4 regions of the Shewanella mytili genome follow, and region 3 is predicted to be linked to each of the others. Evidence: predicted binding sites of a transcription regulator. Region 3 holds the regulator's gene; each other region holds the start of a gene.
The links. The regulator sigma-54, encoded in region 3, starts transcription at its own class of promoters, with help from an activator protein. The targets are predictions, from matches to a motif close to GTTGGCACGNNNNTNGNNT.
Positions count from the first base shown of each region.

Region 1: ACIDEJ_RS03525 (P-II family nitrogen regulator) is a predicted target of sigma-54. The motif match lies at 2,010-2,028, and genes of this name have one in related genera.
Region 2: ACIDEJ_RS01045 (flagellar assembly protein T N-terminal domain-containing protein) is a predicted target of sigma-54. The motif match lies at 1,360-1,378, and genes of this name have one in related genera.
Region 4: flgF (flagellar basal-body rod protein FlgF) is a predicted target of sigma-54. The motif match lies at 2,094-2,112, and genes of this name have one in related genera.

Region 1 covers NZ_JBKOUD010000002.1:174,608-178,820, forward strand. The annotation lists gene ACIDEJ_RS03515 (ATP-binding protein) at 1-1,196, shown strand, start outside; gene ACIDEJ_RS03520 (hydrolase) at 1,276-1,818, opposite strand; gene ACIDEJ_RS03525 (P-II family nitrogen regulator) at 2,076-2,414, shown strand; gene ACIDEJ_RS03530 (ammonium transporter) at 2,426-3,673, shown strand; gene aroG (3-deoxy-7-phosphoheptulonate synthase AroG) at 3,835-4,213, shown strand, end outside.
Region 2 covers NZ_JBKOUD010000001.1:240,056-244,268, reverse strand. The annotation lists gene ACIDEJ_RS01055 (LPP20 family lipoprotein) at 29-478, opposite strand; gene ACIDEJ_RS01050 (FlgO family outer membrane protein) at 475-1,104, opposite strand; gene ACIDEJ_RS01045 (flagellar assembly protein T N-terminal domain-containing protein) at 1,459-2,604, shown strand; tRNA gene ACIDEJ_RS01040 (tRNA-Arg) at 2,660-2,735, shown strand; gene ACIDEJ_RS01035 (hypothetical protein) at 3,145-3,687, shown strand; gene ACIDEJ_RS01030 (hypothetical protein) at 4,163-4,213, opposite strand, start outside.
Region 3 covers NZ_JBKOUD010000022.1:7,474-11,686, reverse strand. The annotation lists gene lptB (LPS export ABC transporter ATP-binding protein) at 1-719, shown strand, start outside; gene ACIDEJ_RS14835 (RNA polymerase factor sigma-54) at 808-2,274, shown strand; gene hpf (ribosome hibernation promoting factor) at 2,303-2,593, shown strand; gene ptsN (PTS IIA-like nitrogen regulatory protein PtsN) at 2,593-3,036, shown strand; gene rapZ (RNase adapter RapZ) at 3,033-3,887, shown strand; gene ACIDEJ_RS14815 (HPr family phosphocarrier protein) at 3,874-4,149, shown strand; gene mgtE (magnesium transporter) at 4,204-4,213, shown strand, end outside.
Region 4 covers NZ_JBKOUD010000001.1:249,427-253,639, forward strand. The annotation lists gene ACIDEJ_RS01095 (flagellar hook assembly protein FlgD) at 1-563, shown strand, start outside; gene flgE (flagellar hook protein FlgE) at 614-1,975, shown strand; gene flgF (flagellar basal-body rod protein FlgF) at 2,149-2,892, shown strand; gene flgG (flagellar basal-body rod protein FlgG) at 2,904-3,692, shown strand; gene flgH (flagellar basal body L-ring protein FlgH) at 3,705-4,213, shown strand, end outside.

The DNA.
Region 1 (4,213 bases), on a different contig from region 3:
GCCTGTTCCAGAAAACCTCTACCGAAGCCGCTGCGGCCTTTGGTAACGGCGACCTGTACTTGGAAAAATACGTCACTTCATTGCGCCATATTGAGGTGCAGTTGCTGCGTGACCGCTTTGGCAACACCAAGGTGCTGGGCATTCGCGACTGCTCCGTACAGCGCAATAACCAGAAGGTGATTGAAGAATCCGGCTCCACCATGTTGCCGGACGAGCTGAAGCAGAAAGTGATGAAATACACCGAAGCCCTCGGCAATGCCACCGATTACACCGGTGCGGGTACGGTAGAGTACATCTACAACCTGGATGCCAACGAAGTGTACTTCATGGAGATGAACACCCGTTTGCAGGTGGAACATCCGGTCACCGAAGTGACTTCCGGCATCGATATCGTCAGTACCCAGTTTGATATTGCGGCGGGCCGCTCTATCGAACAGATGCAGCCAAAAGAGCTGGGTTATGCCATTGAGGTGCGGGTGACCGCGGAAAAAGCCGCACTGGACAACAACGGTGTACTGCAGCTGGTGCCAAATCCGGGGCTTATCACCGAATGCGTCATGCCGGCCCACGATAACGTGGAAGTCATCTCCATTGCTGCTGAAAACAAGGAGGTATCTCCTTACTACGACAGCCTGATAGCGCAGATTATCGTCCATGGCGAAGACCGGGAAGACACCATCAACAAGATGCTGGATTACCTGGACAGCGTGGTGATTAAGGGGATTGCAACCAACATTCCGCTGCTGAAACGCATTTTGAACGATCGCACGTTCCGTGATGGCGTTTACGATACCAACTACCTGCCGCGCCTGATGGCCGAGCTGGATATCCCGGCGCTGATTGCCGAGATGGAAGCGGCCGCCGAAACCCAGGGCGTGGATACCGAATCCTTGCGGGTGGGTGAGTCCAACGAACTCAAGGTGTTGGCGCAGGGGGCGGGTATCTTCTACACCTCACCGGCACCGGGCGAAGCGGACTTTGTTAAAGAGGGCGATATTGTCACTGTGGATCAAACCTTGGCACTGACAGAAGCCATGAAGATGTTCTCGCAGATGACACTGGCCGGCTTTAACCGCAAAGGCGCCGAGCTGTATCCGGAAGATAAGAAATATCGCATCGAGCGGATCCTCAACGGTAACGGCCAGCAGATTTCCCAGGGCGATTTGCTGTTTGTGGTGTCACCGCTGGAAGACTGATAGGTTATTGACCGATTAAAGGAGCGTGCCCGCCAGCGATTGGTGTGCACGCTCCTTTATTTTTGGGCTGGCTTATCGGTTATTTTATCAACGACAGCAATTGCCGGAAGCGTTCGCCGCTGGCTTGGTGCTGCAATTCAAACAGCAAGGCTTCTGAGTGGGTTAACCAGGCTCCGCGTTGCTGCATCATTTGCAGGCCCAAACTGCGGGCCTCTGCCTGGCGAGAGTCCACTGCATCTGCCACCACGTGCACATCCAGCCCCTGATCCAGCAGATCGCGACAGGTCTGGTACACACAGATATGGGTTTCTATGCCCGCCAGCAGCACTTGGGTGCGGCCACTTTGTTGCAACTGCTCACGAAACTCATCGCATTGCCAGCCACTGAAATGCTGTTTGGCAATGGGATGGGTAATGGGCCGCAGCACGCTTGCCAGTTCTTCACTGGTGGGGCCCAATTTATCCGGCAGCTGTTCCAGCCATAAAACCGGTATGTCAAATAACGGCATGGCCTTGGCCAGAATTTGCAGGCGGTGATGTAACGGGGTGGTTTGTGACATGATGCGGGCCAGCTTTCCCTGCACGTCCACAATCACCAAAATAGCCTCTGTGCTTTGCAGCATAACTCCCTCCTTAGTGAACAATCACTGCTCAAATTACCTTGTCATCCGAGGCTTACCAATAAGGCGAAAGTCGATTTTGTTACCGCTTCAAAGTTGTGCATTAACCGGTGAATTGAACCATTTTGGTGCATTTGCTTGCCCCTTGGTGCCATGAAATTTTGCTAAGTCTTTATAAAACAAAAAATTAACATTTTGGCCTGATGCTTGAATTGTATAAGCCAACATCACATACAAAAAAAGCAATTTGGGAGGTCTGAATGAAATTAGTCAGCGCAATCATCAAGCCGTTTAAGCTTGATGATGTCCGTGAGGCGATTGCGGGCATTGGCATTGAAGGGATGACGGTTTCTGAGGTGAAAGGGTTTGGCCGTCAGAAAGGGCATACCGAACTTTACCGCGGTGCGGAATACCAGGTGGACTTTTTGCCGAAAGTCAAACTGGAGATTGCCACCAAAGAGGAGAATTTGGATCTGCTGCTGGAAGCCATTACCAATGCTGCCCGTACCGGCAAGATTGGCGACGGCAAAATTTTTGTTACCGCGCTGGAACAGGTGATCCGTATCCGTACCGGTGAAACCGACAGCGAAGCGCTTTAAGGGGGATGATGATGGAAGAGTTAACCAAATTGGGAACTTCAGTGTCAGAACTTCGCTTCGCGCTGGATACGTTTTACTTTTTAATGTCCGGGGCCTTGGTGATGTGGATGGCCGCCGGGTTTGCCATGCTCGAAGCCGGATTGGTGCGGGCGAAAAACACCACGGAAATCCTGACCAAAAACGTGGTGCTGTATGCCATCTCCTGTGTGACTTACCTGCTGGTGGGTTATTACATGATGTATGTGGATAATGCCGAAGGCGGCATCCTGCCAAGCTTTGGCGCCTTGATTGGCACCCAGGCTGCCGATGCAACCCACTCACTGGAATCCGACTTCTTTTTCCAGGTGGTGTTTGTGGCAACCGCCATGTCCATTGTGTCTGGCGCAGTAGCCGAACGCATGAAATTGTGGGCGTTTTTGCTCTTCAGCGTGGTAATGACCGCCTTTATCTATCCGATGGAAGGTTACTGGACCTGGGGCGGCGGTTTCCTGTCGGCTGCCGGTTTCTCTGACTTTGCCGGTTCCGGGATTGTGCATTTGGCTGGTGCGGCAGCCGCGCTGGCCGGGGTGCTGCTGCTGGGTGCCCGTAAAGGCAAATATGGCGCCAATGGTGCCGTAACGCCTATTCCTGGGTGTAACCTGCCATTGGCCACCTTGGGCACGTTCATTTTGTGGATGGGCTGGTTTGGCTTTAACGGCGGCTCTCAGTTGATGGTATCTGATGCTGAAAACGCCTCTGCGGTTGCCAAAGTGTTCGTGAATACCAACTCCGCGGCAGCATTTGGCGCAGTGGCAGCCCTGATTGTGTGTAAAATCGTTTGGGGCAAGGCGGATTTGACCATGGTACTTAACGGTGCATTGGCTGGCCTGGTGGCGATTACCGCTGATCCGTTGAATCCCTCTTTGGTCATGGCCGGCATTATCGGTCTGATTGCCGGTGCCCTGGTGGTGTTCTCCATTGTGGCCTTTGACCGCATCAAGATTGATGACCCGGTAGGTGCCACGTCCGTGCATGGGGTGTGTGGCCTGTTCGGGGTGATGATGGTGCCGCTGTCCAATCCGGACGCCACATTCGGCGCTCAGGCACTGGGTGCGGCTTGCATCTTCGGTTGGGTCTTTATTGCCTCTTTGGTGGTGTGGAGCATTTTGAAAGCCACCATGGGTATTCGCGTCAGCGAAGAGGAAGAGTACAACGGTGTGGACGCTGCGGATTGCGGGGTGGATGCCTACCCTGAGTTTGTCACGGTGAAAAACGCCTGATAATTGTCAATTGCTTAAAAACAGGACCCTTGTGGTCCTGTTTTTTTATGGGGCAGGTCTGTCCATGGGCTTTGGGGTGAAAGTGAATTGCATCACATCAGGAGAAACGCTAGATTGGAAGCTCACTCAAAAATGCCATGTGCCGGAGCCAAAGAAAGATTATGTCGTACCAGAATGATGATGTCAGGATTAATGAAGTTAAGCAGTTACTCCCTCCCATAGCGATTCTGGAACGATTTCCGGCAACGGACAATGCTTCTACCACAGTGTTTAATGCCCGTCAGAGCATTCATGACATGTTACGGAACAAGGATGACCGGCTGCTGGTGATTATTGGCCCCTGTTCGATTCATGATCCCGACGCTGCGCTGGAATACGGCCGCCGTTTGTCGGTGTTAAGGACGCAATACCAGCAGCAACTGGAAGTGGTGATGCGGGTTTATTTTGAAAAACCCCGCACCACGGTGGGCTGGAAAGGGCTTATCAACGATCCTTACATGGATAAGAGCTTCAATCTCAACGATGGCCTGCGCAAGGCTC
Region 2 (4,213 bases), on a different contig from region 3:
AGCGCTGCCAGCGCATCTGCATCGGCACTTAAAAATAGGTGATCTCTTTTACCCGTTGCGGGCGATGTTGCTGCTGGTATAACTGCCATACATGGGCAAAATCCAGCTCCAGCTCGGTAACGTAATGATCGCCTGCCGGGTAGCTGCGCACCACTTTGGCACCACGGATAACCCCAGATACCGACACCTTCACCTCATCGGATTTCATCATCCAGTCGTTCACATTGCTGCTGGCCGATAGCTGCTGGCCATACACCTGCTCTGCCAGCTCCCGGTAGGCGGCAATTTTTGATGCCTGCATGGCCATCAATACCCGCCCGGCAGCATCCTTGGCCGGTTGGGTTGCCAGCGGCGCGTAACCAATGGCGGTGATTTTCGGGAAGGATTCGGGCGCTACGGTTTCCCAGGTAACGTAACGGTCGCGGGTACTGCACCCGCCAAGCAACACCAATAGCGCCAATATGCTCCATAGTTTCATTTCATCTCTCCCAGTACCTGTACCTGGCCTTTACCTGCAGCATCGTTGCGGTACAGCAGCCCATTTTGGGAAACCACCCGGGGTGACAAGGCCACATACTCAGGCAACGCTTGCTGGGACACATACAGCTGGGCACTGGCCACCACCTGATTGCCCGATAACAGCACAATGCGGCTGTTAATCAACAACCCCGTGCGGGATTTGCTCACCGTGGACACCAATACCTGCGCCACCTCAATATTGGCCGGCACTTTTTGCCAGTCACGGCTCAGCAAAAAATCCCCTGTTGGCGTTACCCGCACCGCATCGGCCACATTCAAATCCACCAAGGTAAACCCGGCCTGCTGCATTTGGGTCATCAACCCCTGTTGCAATTGCGCCGCCAGTTTGTCGCTGCTTTGCAGGTCTTCCACCATTACCGGCGTTGCCACCAACAAAGGCAGCTGCCGATTGGCATCATCACCGCTTTGCACCAGTTGCTGAGCCAACAAGCCACTCATACCGATAACGCCATGGTCATTGCTGAGGGCGTTATCGATGGCAGGCGTTGATGGGGCCGGCGCCGAGGCCATCGAATGGCTGCAACCGGCTAACAGTATCATCGAAAACATGATGGCAAGTTTCATATCAATCCCATTGGCGCAACCCGCCTGCCCCACGGCAGTTGGCATCCGCCAGCATTTGCATTCACTTTTCTTTTTATCGGCATGATGCCGCCACACTTAAGCGGTTTTACCGTCAATACCGCGATAAAAGAGGCTATGCCGTATCGCCCGTTTAAAATGAACTTGCAAGATACGGCATATAGCCATTGCATGCCTGCGGCTTGGCATCCCCCAGTGACATGAACGCATTGCTATGCGGGCGGATACATCCGTAGCCATGGCATAAAATTTGAATGTTTCTTCAAGCGCCACCCTATCCAGACGGATTTTTGGCTCAACGGATTTTTGGCAATTTCAGCATTGGGAAACATCACCATGAAACAACTGCTTGGCGTATTAGCATTACTAGGCCTTAGCTTTTCTTGCCAGGCTCAGTGGCTAGAAGCAAGTGGTGAAGCCACCATCATCAACGGTGATACAAGCAAGGCTCGCGAAAGTGCCATCAACAATGCAATCAGCATGGTATTACTGCAAAACGGCGGCAATTTTCAGGCCAGCCAAACCGTCAATAACGGCAACCTCACATCACAACTGGCGTTGTCTGCCGCCAGCCATATTGCCGCTGTGGAGCTGCTGAACGAACAACGCCAGGGCAATCGCCTGAGCGTCACCATTCGCGCCGATGTTCAGGCCAGTACCACGGCATTCGATAACGCCGCCCAAGGCCTGAAAGCGGCGGTGCTCGTTCCGCAAACCCTTATTGGCGATCGCAGCCAACTGCGCTACGGGCGCCTGGACAAGCTGCCACAAGTGCTGTCGCAGCACCTTGCCCAGCACCTGCAACAAGCCGTATCCGGCTTTCCCGTATTACTGGCAACGCAATCGCTGCAGGTACCGCAACTGACCACCACTGGCAACAGCGTTCCTGCTGTTGTCAGCGAAATGACCAACAGCCAGTATTTGCTGCTACCCGAACTCATGGATGTTTCGGTCGCCCCAGCAACCGCCTCCATGCTCGGCATGTGGGCCAATACACCCGAGCGCCAGTTTCAGCTGCGGCTAACCCTGTATCATGGCATCAGCGGCGAAATCATCTGGCAGCAGGATTACAACGGCAGCGCCGAGTGGGAATTTGACAAAACCGCCATGGTCAATCCGGCCTCTGACAGTTTCTGGCAATCCGCTTACGGTAAGCACATTACCCAAGTGCTGACACAAGCCGTCAGCGACATGGATAAAGCCCTTAACCGCCGCCCGCTACTGGCCCAGATTATCGCCCGCGACAACAACCGCATCATCCTTAATATCGGCCGCCAGAATGGCGTTAAAAAAGGTGATACCTTTGTCATTGTGCTGCAACGCAACATTGCCGACAAACTCAACAAGCCCCATGCCATTGCCAACCTGACACCAGCCAAGGTGACAATCGATCAGCTATCTGAACATACCGCCACCGCCCTGCTTGATGGTGAAAACGCCGCCATTAACATCCAGTTGAACGATATAGCGATTAAGAAATAAGCGGTTAGATTTCAAATCTTTTATTGGGAGCAAAATCCAGTATAATCACTGCCGTCTCCTCATAGCTCAACAGGATAGAGCAGTCGCCTCCTAAGCGACCGATCGGGGTTCGAGTCCCTGTGGGGAGACCATTCCATTTACCGTGCCTCACATCGGCAAATGCCATGCTCAGCCGTTCTCACTCATCCTCCACTCAAGCGCTTTAAACGCTGGCAAGCAAATGCAGCAAAATTGCCACCAGCCTTTGCGAACATTCCGGCAAGTTCCGTCAGCACAAAACCAACCGCTACGGCGATGAAGTACTAACTAGGATCAAAGGGATCGTGAGCTTTGGGGTTCAAGTGATCACCCGCACCCACGAATGGACACTATCGCGTTCAGTTGGCACCGACCGCTCTAACTTGGATTTCTGTCAATAAGTGTACAGACCATATAAAAACCAAAAATCAGCGGTGACACAAACCATTTAAAAGCCAGATGAAAGACGGTAATATCTTTGACTAACTAAAGGGAACCCAGCCAGTTACTTAAGGATGAGTCATGGATCCATTGTCGCAACTGTTCGCCGCCTATCTGGAAATGGTGAGCAATAACATCACTAGCGCCTATGTTGATGCGACAAACACCACTGTCACAGCCCAAACGCTCACCTACAAGGGCACCGACATTCGATTCCAGCACTTTCTATGGAAGGTAAAGCAAGAAAGTATCTGTGCAAACCTTAAGCAGCAAGCAGCGTCTTATTCCAAGTGCACCCAACAAGCCAAAGCCATGTTCACAGATTTGTGCAATCAGCTATCCAGCATGAAAAACCTGAACTCAAAAGGCCGCAGCTTATTGCGAATGTATTGCAATGCATCCCTAAATTACAAACCCGTGAGAGCCCAAATAGGCGAACCGAGCGCAAAGATTGGGAAATCATTTCTGTTCGAACCAAAAACAGGCACCGGAGGCGAACCCGTACGTCAAACAGAGCAGCAGATTAAGGAGAAGGAATGCAATCAGCTCATACTAAAACCGATGCAGGATAGCAGCCCTGAATTGGCTAAACGCCGAGATAAAATCTGTGCTGAGGCAAAGTAACGGAAGAGGACAATTTGGCACGGTGGTAATCGGACAACGAGATGTCCGCCAACTAGTTAGTTGAGCAAACGCAACTTTTTGTAAGAAAGAGCAAAAGTCCTACAGATGATCTAAAAGTGCTGCGGTACGTTCGAGCTAAGAGGAACACTTGTCCTATACAATCAGACCCTTAGGGGACAGAAGGAACGCTGGAATCCTAAATCCATGGGCGGTAGCGTGTCCGAAGGACAAGAGACAGAACAATTTCTGTCTCTTAGCAGGAGCCGAAAGGCGTCTGGCCCGCCACGCGACAAAATGTCGGGAACATTTTTGAACAGCTTTAGCTGTCCCGAAGGGTGAAACACAGGATGTGCGGAATAATCGGTAGCGTTTGCAAAAGCAACGTAATCAACTGCCAAAAATGAAGCAAATCTTGCCCTGAAGGGAAGCGACTCGCATCTGTCAGTCCTATAGCAATAACAGCTTATAGCGAGGCTCAATCAAACTGCCTGAGTCGGGGAAGGGCCTTTCTAAGCGCCGCTAAGAT
Region 3 (4,213 bases):
CCCTGATCGCCCAGAATCTCGCCAAGAGCTACAAAAAAAGAATGGTGGTCAAAGATGTCAGCCTGGCGGTAAAAACCGGGCAGATTGTGGGCTTGCTCGGCCCCAATGGCGCAGGAAAAACCACCACCTTTTACATGGTAGTAGGGCTTATCCAAAGCGAAAAGGGCCGGATTTTCATTGATGAAGATGAACTGACCTTGGCACCCATGCACATACGTGCCCGCAAAGGCATCGGTTATCTGCCCCAGGAAGCCAGTATTTTTCGCAAACTCACCGTGCGGGACAACATCATGGCCGTACTGCAGATCCGCAAGGATCTGGATAAAAACGGCCGGGAAGAACAGCTGGAGCAACTCCTTGAAGAGTTTCACATCACCCACATCCGCGACAGCTTCGGCATGTCCCTCTCCGGTGGGGAACGGCGCCGGGTGGAGATTGCCAGAGCACTGGCTGCCGATCCCAAGTTCATCTTGCTCGATGAGCCGTTTGCCGGGGTGGACCCCATCTCGGTGATTGACATCAAGAAAATCATCGAACAGCTGCGCTCCCGGGGTTTAGGGGTGCTGATTACCGATCACAATGTGCGCGAAACACTGGATGTCTGCGAACATGCTTACATTGTGAGCCACGGGCAACTGATTGCAGAAGGCACCCCCACCGAGATCCTCGATAACCAGCAAGTGCGCGCAGTGTACTTGGGTGAACAATTCAAGCTATAGTAAACAACAAACACCGGCCTTTATCGTTAAGGGCTTTAAATAAAAAAAGTTTTTTAATGCACAACAGGATGTAGGGGTAAGCGGTAACATGAAGACGTCACTCCAGTTAAAACTGGGTCAACAACTGACCATGACACCACAACTGCAGCAGGCCATCCGCCTGTTGCAGCTGTCGTCACTGGAGTTACAACAGGAAATTCAGCAAGCGCTGGAGGCTAATCCACTTCTGGAGACAACCGAAGACAACCAGCTCGCCGACAACAGCGAAAATGCGGATGCCTCCCTGGATGACACCCCGGCCACAGCAGACGTTGCCGACAGCTCTACCGTGGAAACCCCTGAGGCCCTCACCAACGAATCCCTGCCCGAAGAACTGCCCATGGATACCACCTGGGATGAAGTGTTCACGGCGGCACCGGCGGTCAGTGCCGGCCCGCTGCGGGATGACGACACGCCCTTTCAAGGGGAAACCAGTGAAGGCTTGCACGAACATCTGGAATGGCAGAAAAATCTTACCCCGTTTTCTGAAACCGATGGGGCCATTGCCACCGCCATCATTGAAGCCATTGACGATCAGGGCTACCTGACCCAAAGCACCGAGGAAATCCTCGAAGCCATGGGCGACCCGGAAATCGAGCTGGCAGAAATCGAAGCCGTGCTAAAACGTGTGCAACATTTTGATCCTGTTGGCATTGCAGCCAAAGACTTACAAGAGTGCCTGTTAATCCAGCTGGCACAATTTGCTGCCGACACGCCCCATCTGGAAAATGCCGTGATGTTGCTGAGCCAGTATCTTGACCTGATTGCCAGCAAAGACTACCGCACCTTGATGCGCAAAACCCGCCTCAAGGAAGACGAGCTGCGCGAAGCCATAGCCCTTATCCAGACCCTTAACCCGCGCCCTGGCCTGCTGGTGCAACCCCAGGATGAAGAATATGTCATTCCGGATGTCAGCGTCTGGAAGAAAAACGGCCGCTGGGTGGTGGAACTCAACCCGGACTGCATGCCCAAACTCAGCATCAACCAGCAATATGCCGCCATGGCCCGCAGCGCCCGCAGCCAGTCCGACAGCCAATTCATTCGCGGTCATCTGCAGGAAGCCAAATGGTTTATCAAGAGTCTGGAGAGCCGCAACGATACCCTGCTCAAAGTGGCCAACTGCATCGTGCAGTTTCAGCAAGGCTTTTTTGAATACGGCGAAGAAGCCATGAAACCCATGGTACTGAACGATATAGCCCTGGCGGTGGACATGCATGAATCCACCATTTCCCGGGTTACCACTCAAAAATACATGCACACCCCCCGCGGCATTTTTGAGCTCAAGTATTTCTTTTCCAGCCACGTGGGCACTGAAGACGGCGGCGAATGCTCATCAACCGCCATCCGGGCATTCATTAAAAAGCTGGTGGCAGCTGAAAACCCCAAAAAGCCCCTCAGCGACAGTAAAATGGCACAGCTTCTGGCTGAGCAGGGGATCAACGTGGCCCGGCGTACCATCGCCAAATATCGCGAAGCCATGATGATCCCGCCTTCAAATCAACGTAAGAGTTTGTAAAGCCAATGACCCCATGGAGGAGACCGCTATGCAGATTAATCTGGCAGGCCATCATATTGAGATCACTGACTCTCTGAAAAGCTATGTGGAGGGTAAATTTGCAAAACTTGAACGCCATTTCGAACAGATCAATAATGTGCGCGTTGTACTCACTGTGGAAAAAGACACACAACGAGTCGAAGCCAAGCTAAATCTGAACGGTGGTGAGGTGCATGGCACCGCGGAACATAGTGACATGTACGCCGCCATCGACGCTCTGATTGATAAATTGGATCGTCAGGTCATTAAATACAAAGAAAAGCTGACAAAATACTCATGATGGAACTTAGTACCGTCCTGCGGCCGGAGTGTACCGCCTGCGCCACACCCGGCAGCAAGAAAAAGGTATTGGAGCTCATCAGCGAACTCGCGGCGACCCAGTATCCAAACCTGTCATCCCAAGCCATTTTTGAAAGCCTGTTGGCCAGAGAAAAAATGGGCAGCACCGGTATCGGGAATGGCATTGCCATTCCCCATGGCCGACTGCCAGACATCACCGCCCCCATTGCGGTGCTGGTGAAATGTGACGAACCGATTGCTTTTGATGCCATTGACAATCAACCGGTAGACATCCTGTTTGCCTTGGTGGTGCCGGCAGATCAATGCCAGCAACACCTGAGCACGCTATCGGCCATGGCCGAAAAACTCAGTGACAAACAGGTGCTCAAGCAATTGCGCAAGGCCACCTCACAAGCAGAACTGTATCAGGTGATCAACGGATGAAACTGGCCATTGTCTCCGGGCGCTCCGGGTCAGGAAAATCTGTGGCGTTACGGGTTCTGGAAGACATGGGTTACTACTGTGTGGACAACCTGCCCCTGCCCATGATTGGCAGCTTGCTGGACAACCTGCGCGGCAGTAACGAGCTGGTGGCCATTAGCGTGGATGTGCGCAACCTGCCCAATCAGGACAAGGTGCTCGAAAGCCAGCTGGAAAAACTGCCGCAAAACACCGAGGTGATAAGTTTCTTCCTTAACGCCTCGGATAAAGTGCTGCTGAAACGCTACAGCGAAACCCGGCGTCTACACCCCTTGTCCAAGAGCAAAATCTCCCTGAAAGATGCCATCGAGCAGGAAGGCAAGTTACTCATGCCCCTGTCGCAACTGATGGATCACTACATCGACACCTCCGCCCTCAATATTTATGAGCTGAGCGATGCCGTGCGGGAAATTCTGCTGGGCAGTGCCACCAAAGAGCTGGTGATCAACTTTGTCTCCTTTGGTTTTAAATACGGTTTGCCCACAGAAGCGGACTTTGTGTTTGATGCCCGTTTCTTGCCCAATCCCCACTGGGAACCCCAGCTGCGGCCGTTTACCGGACTGGACGAACCGGTACGGGAGTTTCTTAACCGCCAGCCGCTGGTGAATAAATTCATCTGGCAAATAGAAAACCTGCTGGATACCTGGCTGCCCCATCTGGAACGCAATAACCGCAGTTATCTGACCGTGGCCATTGGCTGTACAGGCGGCAAGCACCGCTCTGTATACGTGACGGAACAATTGGCCAAACGTTTTTGCGACAGCAAACATAAAGTGCAGGCGCGCCACAGGGAACTGGAAAGTGGCCAGAATTGAGCGGGAAGTCACCATTCTCAACAAACTCGGGTTACATGCCCGGGCGGCAACTAAACTGGCAGTATTGGCCAATGAGTTTGATGCCAACATCCTTTTGGTCCAGGGGCAAAAACAGGCATCCGCAGCCAGCGTGCTGGGGTTGCTGATGCTGGAAACCGGCATGGGCAAAAAAATCCGTTTGATTGCCGATGGCCCGGATGCAGAACCGGCCATGGAAGCCATCTGCAATTTGATTAACGCCCGTTTTGACGAAGCCAGTTAACCGCTGACGGCGTCAGGCGCATTTTCCCCAGTGCAGAATTGACAAAGAGGGAACATGGCTGCGG
Region 4 (4,213 bases), on a different contig from region 3:
AGTTGTCCATGCAGGATCCGTCCAATCCGGTGGATAACGACCAGATGATTTCCCAGATGGCCTCGTTTTCCACAGTGGATGGCATTAATAAGCTCAATGATGAAATCACCAACCTCAATACGGTGATGACCTCCAGCCAGGCATTGCAGGCATCAGGCCTTATTGGCCAGAAAGTGCTGGTGCCCTCGGGCAGCGCGTACATTTCGGCCACCGAGCCTACCGTGCGCGGGGTGATAAGTACCACCGAACCCATTAACGCCATCAAGATGTCGGTGGAGGATGCCAGTGGCCAGGTGGTGCGTACCTTTACCGTAGACGGCAGCAATGGCGGCAATATCGACGTGGAATGGGATGGCCTGGATGATAGTGGCAATACCATGGCACCGGGCACGTACACCCTTAAAGCCAACGGGGTGGTGGACGGGGTTTCTGAAGATCTTTACGTGAGCACTTACGGCCATGTCAGCAGTGTGTCGCTGAATTCGACTACGGGCGCCGTGGTGAACATTCGGGGAATTGGTGGCGTATCGCTGTCGGATGTTTTAGCCGTTTCTGAAAGTTAAGTTTTGCGCCGGGTCAGGCCGGACAACAGTATTTATAAAAGAGGTGGATTATGTCTTTCAATATTGCTCTGAGTGGGATCAATGCGGCGCAAAAAGATCTCAATACAACCGCAAATAACATCGCGAACGTCAATACCGTGGGCTTTAAGGAGTCTCGGGCCGAGTTTGCCGATGTGTATGCCAGCTCTATTTTCTCCAACAGCAAAACCGCCGTGGGTGGCGGGGTGACCACCACCCAGGTGGCACAGCAGTTCCATGAGGGCAATCTTAAGTCCACCAGCAATGCGCTGGACATGGCCATTAGCGGCAACGGTTTTTTTGTCACCTCATCATCCATTGATGCCCAGGATTTCTCCTTTACCCGTGCCGGTGCCTTCAAGCGCGACCCCAACGGCTTTTTGGTTGACTCCCAGGACAACTATCTGCAGTGTTTTCAGGTGGATTCAGACGGTAATTCCGCATCGGTGAGCCTGAGTACCACCAAACCCGTACAGGTGCCGGATACCGCCGGTAGCCCGCAGGCAACCCAGAATGTGGCCATGAGCATGAACCTGAACTCCAACGCTGACGCGCTGGACCCGGCCGCGTTTAATCCGGCAGATTCTTCCACCTTCAATAACTCCACTGCGGTGACCATTTATGATTCGCTGGGTGAGTCCCATACCCTGACGTCCTATTTTGTGAAACCCGAAAATGGTGCCTATACCGGCGAAAGCAACTGGGTGGTGTTTTACGCGGTGGATGGCAAACAGGTGGATCTGGACGGCAGCGCCGGAACTTATCAGACCGACACCGACGGTGACGGTACTCCGGATAACAGCGGTACGGCGCAAACCACCGGCGGTTGGGTGGGCTCGGTGCTGACCTTTGATGCCACCGGTGCTTATAAGGGGTCTGATCCGGCCATACTGACCACTGCCCAGTTGGGGATTGGCGGTGCCAACGTGTTGAGCGCTTCGGCAGACGGCTCCCAGCAAATTTCCATCAGCTTTAACAAGCCCACCCAGTATGCGGAAAGTTTTGGCACCACGGAAATGACTCAAGACGGCATTACCGTTGGGCGCCTGACCAATGTGGAAGTGGGCAGCGATGGCTTGATATCCGCCAAATACAGTAACGGTTCCACCGTGCCATTGGCCCGGGTGGCGCTGGTGCGTTTTGCCAACGAGCAGGGGCTTACCCAGGTGGGCAACACCTCCTGGAAAGCCAGTCTGGAATCCGGCGAAGCCCTGGCCGGTGAAGCCAACAGCGGCGTATTCGGCTCCATCAAATCCTCCTATCTGGAAGGCTCCAACGTGGATTTGACCACCGAGCTGGTGGATCTTATCTCTGCCCAGCGTAACTTCCAGGCCAACTCCCGAACTCTGGAAGTGAACAATACCCTGCAACAGACCGTATTGCAGATCCGTTAATGGGTTTCACCCAACGGTAAAGCTTGGTTTAAAGCGGCAACTTCTTGCCGCTTTTCTTTTGTTGTTTCCCCAATCACCTGTTTTCCCTGCCGTTCTTTTTCCATGGAGCAGAAAATCTGCTGGCATGGAGTTTGCTTAATTGAGCATAAGCGCATTTTTTGACGGGGCAACTGGTGGACAAATTCCTCTACATCGCAATGACCGGCGCCAAGCAGAACATGGATGCACTGGCGGTACGGGCAAATAACCTGGCCAATGCCAATACCGATGGTTTCAAGGCGGATATGGCGCAGGCCCGCTCCATGCAGGCTTTTGGCGAAGGGTTGCCCTCTCGGGTATTTGCCATGACCGAACTGCCATCATCGGATTTCTCCTCCGGAGCATTGCATACCACCGGGCGGGATCTGGACATTGCTGTTAAAGACCAGGGCTGGATTGCGGTGCAGGCAGATGATGGCCGCGAGGCCTATACCCGCGCCGGGAGCCTGAATATTGACGTTAACGGCATGCTGCGTAACAGCAGCGGCCATGCGGTGATGGGGGATAACGGCCCCATTGTGTTACCGCTGCCCATTGAAAAACTGGAGATTGCCGCCAACGGTACCATTTCCGTGAGGCCCCAAGGTGCCACGCCGGAAGTGATTGAAGAGGTGGGGCGGATAAAACTGGTCAATCCCGGCAATAACAATTTGATGCGCGGCGAAGACGGGCTGTTTCACACCCTTTATGGGGAGCCCGCTGCTGCCGATGCCGACGTTAATGTGGTCAGCGGCGCGGTGGAGAGCAGTAACGTTAGCGCCGTGGATGAGATGGTCAACATGATCAGCTTGCAACGCCAGTTTGAACTGCAAGTAAAAATGATGAAAACCGCAGAAGACAACGACAAGTCTGCTGCTGCATTGGTACGCATTAGCTAGGAGTAACGATTATGCATCCTGCTTTATGGATTAGTAAAACCGGGCTCGACGCCCAGCAGACCGACATATCGGTAATTTCCAACAATATCGCTAATGCCAGCACCGTGGGTTACAAAAAATCCCGGGCAGTGTTTGAAGATTTGCTGTACCAGACGGTGAATCAGGCCGGGGGCATCAGTGCATCCAACACCAAACTGCCCAACGGGCTGAATCTGGGGGCGGGCACCAAAGTGGTATCCACCCAGAAGCTGTTTTCCCAGGGCAATATGGAAACTACCGATAACGCGCTGGACTTGATGATCCAGGGCCCGGGCTTTTTTGAAATTCAGATGCCGGATGGCACTACCGCCTATACCCGCAACGGCCAGTTCACTATGGATGACAGCGGCCAGATGGTAACCTCCGGTGAAGGCTATGTGCTGCAACCCGGCATTACCCTGCCAGCCAATGCCACCTCGATTACCGTGTCTTCCGAAGGGGAAGTGTCAGTGAAAATGCCCGGCGAAGCTGAAAATCAGGTGGTAGGACAGTTAACCATGTCTGACTTCATCAATCCGTCCGGTCTTGACCCCATTGGCCAGAATCTCTATCTGGAAACCGGTGCCAGTGGCGCACCGGTGCAGGGCACGCCAGCGCTGGATGGTATGGGCAGTATCCGTCAGGGTTCTTTGGAAACTTCCAACGTCAACGTGACCGAAGAGCTGGTCAATCTGATTGAAAGCCAGCGGGTATACGAGATGAATTCCAAGGTCATCTCGGCGGTGGATCAGATGCTGAGTTATGTAAACCAGAATCTGTAACGGGGTAAGGTTATGAAGGTATTACTGACACTATTGCCGCTTTTGTTCCTGGGGGCCTGTGCCTCCAGTCAGCACAAGCCGATTGCCGACGATCCTTACTATGCGCCTGTATATCCGGATGACAGCAGCGAAACCGCGCTGGTGCCCACCGGCTCCATTTACACCAATAACCGGGCCACGGCGCTGTTTTCCGATCTTAAAGCCCATCGGGTTGGGGACATTGTCACCATTGAACTGGTGGAATCCACCCAAGCGAAAAAAAGCGCGGGCAACCAGATTTCCAAAGGTTCCAACCTGTCGGTAAATCCACTGATGGCCGCCGGGCGCAATGTCACCATTAACGGCAACTCGCTGGATGTGGGATATAGCGACAGCATGGATACCGCCCGTTCGGCGGATACGGACCAAAGCAACAGCTTGTCCGGCGAGATTTCCGCCAACGTCATTCAGGTGCTGGGCAACGGCAACCTGGTGGTGCGGGGAGAAAAATGGATCACCATCAATAACGGTGACGAGTTCAT